DNA from 2 places in the Anaerocolumna sp. AGMB13020 genome. Region 1 is predicted to be linked to the other one. Evidence: a T-box and tRNA genes for the amino acid it is inferred to sense, from the RefSeq annotation. Region 1 holds a T-box; the other holds one or more tRNA genes.
The links. The T-box of region 1 lies ahead of thrS (threonine--tRNA ligase). A T-box ahead of a tRNA ligase gene usually reads a tRNA of that ligase, here a tRNA-Thr.
Positions count from the first base shown of each region.

Region 2: it has a tRNA-Thr gene. The T-box ahead of thrS (threonine--tRNA ligase) is inferred to sense a tRNA for this amino acid. The anticodon was not compared.

Region 1 covers NZ_CP136910.1:3,544,066-3,547,504, reverse strand. Annotated here, with positions in the region: gene R2R35_RS14710 (2'-5' RNA ligase family protein) at 1-267, opposite strand, end outside; gene thrS (threonine--tRNA ligase) at 269-2,026, opposite strand; T-box leader at 2,121-2,340, opposite strand; gene metG (methionine--tRNA ligase) at 2,643-3,439, opposite strand, start outside.
Region 2 covers NZ_CP136910.1:3,983,722-3,987,160, reverse strand. Annotated here, with positions in the region: gene R2R35_RS16530 (ABC transporter permease) at 1-43, opposite strand, end outside; gene R2R35_RS16525 (GNAT family N-acetyltransferase) at 316-768, opposite strand; tRNA gene R2R35_RS16520 (tRNA-Thr) at 1,769-1,841, opposite strand; gene sigH (RNA polymerase sporulation sigma factor SigH) at 1,852-2,484, opposite strand; gene R2R35_RS16510 (CD3324 family protein) at 2,851-3,120, opposite strand; gene R2R35_RS16505 (EcsC family protein) at 3,437-3,439, shown strand, end outside.

The DNA.
Region 1 (3,439 bases):
AGATGGTTCTCCACCAAGAGCATTATTAGGATATACCACTAATTCCTCAAAGTTCAATTCGATAGAACTTACATTTTCTATAAACTCATCAAAAAAACCTTCGATTTCTTCAAGACTTGGTACTACGAATGGCTGCTTTAAAGATACATGAAATGGTAATCTTGTCATTTCAAAACCTACCTTCCCAATACGATGAGCTTCAAGAAGTATTTTTCTACCGTAGTTTTCAACTTCATCATCCGCAATCAATACAACTGTAGCCTTCATTTCAAACCTCCGACTCACCCTTTAATATCGTGATAAATTCACTTATTTCAATGCTACCCAAATCTCCTACTTCTCTTTTTCTAACTGACACTACACCATTTTCCATTTCTTTCTGTCCGGCAACAATCATATATGGTACTTTATCTAATTGTGCTTCGCGAATCTTATAGCCAATTTTCTCTGCCCTAGTATCCATTTCACAACGAAAACCAGATTTTTTTAATACATTCATCACTTCTTTACTATATGAGATAAAACGGTCAGAAATCGGTAAGATTTTAACTTGAACAGGCGCCAGCCATAAAGGAAACTTTCCTGCATAATGCTCTATTAATATTCCAATAAATCGTTCTATCGATCCAAAAACTGTTCTATGGATCATAATAGGTCTATGTCTTTCACCATCAGCACCTATATACTCTGCTCCAAACCTAAGTGGTAGTTGAAAATCCAATTGAATTGTTCCACACTGCCATGTTCTCCCCATGGAATCTTCTAGATGAAAATCAATCTTGGGGCCGTAGAACGCTCCATCACCTTCGTTTATAACATACTTTTTCCCTGTTACTTCTAAAGCTGTTTTAAGGCTCTCCGTTGCTAATTCCCAATCTTCATCACTACCAATACTATTTTCTGGTCTAGTAGATAATTCCATAGAATATTTGAATCCAAATTTATTATAAACCTCATCAATTAAACAAATTACGCCCACTATTTCTTGTGTAACCTGCTCTTGTGTCATAAAAATATGCGCATCATCCTGTGTTAAGCTTCGTACTCTCATTAATCCATGTAACGTACCTGATTTTTCATTTCTATGAACTAAACCTAGTTCTCCTACTCTTATTGGTAACTCACGGTAAGAATGTGGCTTTTGCTTATATACCAGCATCCCCCCTGGGCAGTTCATAGGCTTAATAGCATAATCCATATCCTCAATAACTGTAGTATACATATTTTCACGATAATGGTCCCAATGTCCTGATGTCTGCCACAAATCTCGATTGAGAATAATCGGAGTAGATATTTCATGATACCCTTCTCTTTCATGAATTTCTCGCCAATAATTTATCAATAGATTCTTTAGTATCATTCCATTTGGAAGAAAAAACGGGAAACCAGGGCCTTCCTCAAATAGTGCAAATAGTCCCAAATCCTTCCCTAGTCTTCTATGATCTCTTCTTTTTATTTCTTCCTGTAACTCAAGATATTCTTCTAGTAGATTACTTTTAGGAAATGCCACACCATAGATTCTTGTGAGCATTTTGTTTTGTTCATTTCCCCTCCAATAAGCACCTGCTATCGTTGTCAATTTAAATGCCTTTATCAGGTTTGTATTAGAAATATGAGGCCCTGCACATACATCAACATATTCACCTTGCTCATAGAAACTGATTTTTTCTCCAATTGGCAAATCATTTATCAATATGATTTTATACGGTTCCTTTTTCTCTGACATCAGTGATACTGCTTCATCCCTGCTCAATTCAAATCTCTGTAATATTAAATTCTCCTTTACCACTTTTTTCATTTCATCTTCTATTTTTTTCAGATGTTCAATAGAAAAAATAAAGTCAAATTCGAAATCATAATAAAATCCATCTCTAATTGCCGGTCCAATTGCGCATTTTGCAGTAGGATAAATACGTTTAACTGCCTGTGCCAGAACATGCGAAGCTGTGTGCCAAAATGCCTCTTTTCCTAACTCCTCCTCAAATTTACACTCTTTTACCGTTCCATCTTTCATACTAACTTTCATTTCTTATGTTCTCCTTTCAAAATATGCCTTTACGACATTTAATAAATTTCAACATAAGAAAAGCACCCAAAAATCAATGGCATATTACCATTAATTTAAGGGTGCATAAATTCTAATGCACGGTTCCACCTTAACTTTTCACTTCAGATTCTAACAAATCCTATACTTTAACGCAGTCATACGGTAACACTTACTTAATTCAGTATTACAGCTCAGGAATGGTTTTCATTTATTATCTCTCATGAAAAACTCTCACCAAATGTTTCTCTCTCTGTATGGTTCCAATAAATTACTTTTTCCGTCTTTGCTTTTCTTATGTTATTACAGTTGATTATATCAAATCATTTTGTAATGTCAATAGGCATATACAATATTTGTTAATCTATACTTATCTCTTATGCGGACGTTCTTTCATCTACCAGGAAAAAGACAGCAGAAATCATAGAACTATAATTAGTAAAATAAATTAACTCACAACAAAAGCCTATTTCTAAGCATTAAAAAAGCCTTGAAACACCTTGCCCAATTCTGATACATATCTTCAACATCAGTTTCCTTAAATGGTCTTAATACTAATCGCTTAGTTTCAAGAGTCTTTGTACCTAAATGATTCATCTTATACTTCCTCCTGCTTTTCCAATCTGGCTTTTTCCTCTTCAATCACTTTTTTATCAATTCTTTCAAATAATATCTCTATTTCTGGTAATTGATAACCGGTCAATACATATTGCTTTTCCCATACATTACTTATTTTTAGCCACTTACAAACCTTTTCAGATGAAAATGGCAAGAAAGGATGTAGCAATATTCCTAAATTAGCTATAACTTGAACACAATTAAAAAGTGTGTTATCACAAGCCTCAACATCTGTAACTCTTGTAATCCAAGGCTGCTCAATATCAAAGAATTTATTTGCATATCGTACAAATTCAAATATTCCATCAATGGCATCCCTTAGATTACCTGCCTCTACTTTTTCTCCTGTTTCACAAAATAGCTGATCAATTTTCACCTCAATTTCTGAATTCAAATTCCCTGCCGGAATAATTCCATTCATATATCTATTGATAAAAGCAAGTGTTCTATTGATAAAGTTACCATATGCACCAAGCAACTCACCATTATGGCTATTCACATACTCCCGCCATGAAAAATCTGCATCCTTTTTTTCGGGTCCATTTGCCAACAAGTAATATCTAACAGAATCAGCATTATATCTATTTATAATATCCTTTACCCAAATTGCATAATTCTGACTTGTAGATATTTTTCTGCCTTCCAAGGTCAAATATTCACTTGATATAATCTCATCTGGCAAATGCCATCCATCTCCATTGGCAATAAGCAATGCTGGTAAAATAATAGTATGAAAAGGAATATTATCTTTTCCATGAACATAATAATGTTTCGCAT
Region 2 (3,439 bases), 440 kb from region 1:
TTGATTTTAGAAATCTAGCACCTATTTTAAAACCAAGTCTCATATATCAGCCACCTCACACTACATATTTTTAATTTATATTACAGTCAGCATCACAACTTCATCCAGTATGATTCATATTCAGTATTTGAGAAGTCATATCTGTTAGTTGTAAATCTTTAAAAATAATATAGCACAACATTCGGCATCTTGCAATATAATTTTAATCTATTTAATTGTGTTTAATTATTATCATTGCCCATGTTATCCACTTTTAATTCTTGGTATAAAAAACTACCAACTGAATTGATAGCTGGTAGTGAACTATTAAGTCGATCAAGTTACTATTCTCTTTATGTACTCTATCTCATTGTCATCTCTGGACACTTCGGTGTATCCAAATTTCTCATATAAGTATTGATTAACTTTACTGAAAACTGGTGTTGAAAGTTGCCATACTAAGATATCCCTATAATTTTCTTCAATTAATTCCATTGTTCTATATCCATATCCTTTTCCTTGATAGATCGGATTAATAACAAAGTCTTCAAAACGCATTGTTTCTTTATCTATTGTTATGAGAAAGAATCCTCCTATAATATGGCTATCCAATATGATTTTATAGGAAATAAAGTTTTTTATTATGAAAATTTGTGATTCTATACTATCATAACCAGGCGGGCCTCCATTTCTCCCCAAATATGTATTAACTTCTTGATTATATGCTGCTATTTTAATTTCTGTGATTGCACTAGCATCCTGTACATCTGCACGTTCAATACTCAACATATTGTTTACCTCCCTTTTAGTATACCTTTAGTATAAAGCATACCCCAAAAATGAATAGACTATTATTCTAAGAGATGGTAAGATAATATCAGATTAGATAAAAAATATTTTTTTCAGATGTCCAAAAAAGAGATATAAATATTCCAAGTAAGCAGTCCAATTCCTTCATAATACTCAGGTAAGATAAACAAACCAATCAATTACCTTATTGAAGATATTATGGAAAAGTCTCAAACGAATCTTGTTTTATTCAAATATATGATTTTTTTTCATGCTTTGTTCATTTATATTTCAAAACTCGACATAAAAAGCCTTCCTTCATGCGTAGGAAGACTCATAGATAATAAATTTGCAGAGCAGGTCATGGCTACATTAAGTAATCATGGCGCAGGTATTCTTAACGAATTGGCAAGTTCTACCAAATATGGATTTTTATATATCCATCCAAATAAAAACACCACCTGCAATGCATTCGCACATTCAGTGGTTTATATATACGATTACACACTATACTTGTAATGTCAATATCAACACAAATAAACTGGGCAATCAATGGAAAGTTGTGAAGGTAAAAACTAGCAGGATACGAACCATATCTTTCTCCCGCGAAACGGCAAGCAAATGAATATATTTATATCTTTATCCGGCGAAACGATAAGTAAATGAATATATCCACACCTTATCAGATTTTTAAGGATATTATCCACAAATATAATGCAACCGTTGAGGATGAATCCTTCAAATCCTTCATATCCATTGCTTAGAACAAGGCACACTGGTACTATGCTTATACCAGAAGACGTTGATCTTAGAATCGTATCAGCTCAACTGGGGTACACTCAGACAAGCACCACAATGACATCTATGCTCCAGCCAAAAAGAATCAGATAAAATAAGCAAAACCAAACAGTTACCAAGGCATAAAAAAGGCACCCGTTAATGGATGCCTTTTAACTTTTTAAAACCGTTCAAACCCTTGAATTTACCAGGTTTTCTTGAGAGCTCCCGACGAGACTTGAACTCGAGACCTTTACCTTACCAAGGTAACGCTCTACCGACTGAGCTACGGGGGCAGTTATTTATTTAATACAAATCCTTCAAAACTGTATTCAGCTTCAAACGAATTCGCTGCAATGCATTATCAATTGACTTTGGTTCTTTCTTTAATTTGTCTGCTATCTGAAGGTAAGAATAATCATGCAAATATAAATCCAAAACTGTTTTTTCAAACTGACTTAAATGCCTTACGAGTTCATATTCTAACATACTTGTACTCTCTTTGTCAATAACTAATTCTTCAGGATTTGAAATTTTATTTTGACTCATGATATCAGCCAGGGTTTCTTTCTCGTCCTGATCTGCATTCTCACTGTAAGCAGGTGCGTATAATGAGACGTAGGTATTCAAAGGAATGTTTTTCTTTCGATTGGAGGCTTTGATTGCGGTGTAAATCTGCCTCGAGATACAAAGGTCAGCAAAGCTGTAAAAGGTACTGTCTTTATCCGTATCATAGTCTCTGATAGCTTTATAGAGACCTATCATGCCCTCCTGTATTAAATCCTCTTTATCCCCGCCAATTAAAAAAAGAGCCTTTGCTTTGTTTTTCACCAGACTTTTATATTTGGTGAGCATAAAGTCCATTGCATAGGAATCCCCGCCATGAATCATAGAAATGATTTCATCGTCACTCAACTGATCCCATATCTTATCAGGCATTTTGTCGTAACCTCCCCTGGTCTGTTTGAAAATGTCTATAATGATTGCTATTTTACAATCAGTGTAGCACAGGCCTTAGGAAATAGCAACCAGATAAGCTGGATGCATACCTTCCTTTTATGCTTCTTTTTGTACTTCTTTTAAACTTCCTTTTATGCTTCTTGGTAATATAACTATTAAACCTTATAATTGCTTCTAACACGAAAAGAAAGGTACTGCCTAATTGCTTAAGCAATACCTCTCCTACTCCTTAGAGTTTAAACACCTCTAATTTGTTGTTCAATATAACCATCCCCTTTCCTGTTGGAATCGACCGGTCAACTGTATTATCTCATAGTTTTCCTTTGTAAGCCAGGGTAAGAATGATTATATCTGATTTCTCTTATATATAATTTTTCTGATGGTATCTTCACTCAGATGATATTCTTCCGACAAATTCTTAACCGGTTCTCCCTGTCTGAATAAACAGGTTATTTCTTCATTTCTCTTATCAATCCATTCACGGGTGCCACTAATGCATCCCCATTGTGCCTTGCTGCTTCGCTTCGGAATATATACAAGGCATCCTTCAGCGTATTGCTGTACTTCCTTTAACAGTTGGTCCGGCAATACATCTGCTCCTTTTTTGTAATTCAATCAGCATTACCTCCGTTATTACATTACTCTCAACGCTACGAAATACTAAGCTTTTCATGTATAGCCACCTCCTTGATTTTTGTATTTTATATTAATAATTACCAGTATATCATAGGATTTGGAGAATTTCCAGTTATTTATTCTTTTATTTGATCAAATGAATATAATTGAGTTATTAAACCACTATCATTTTCTTTTATAAAACAGAAAAATTAATAATATATTAGAATTTAACAGAAAGTATTTATATATTATCGTTATTATCATATAATGGATTACTAGAAACCCAGACCGTAATAAAAGAAAGGATAAGCTTATG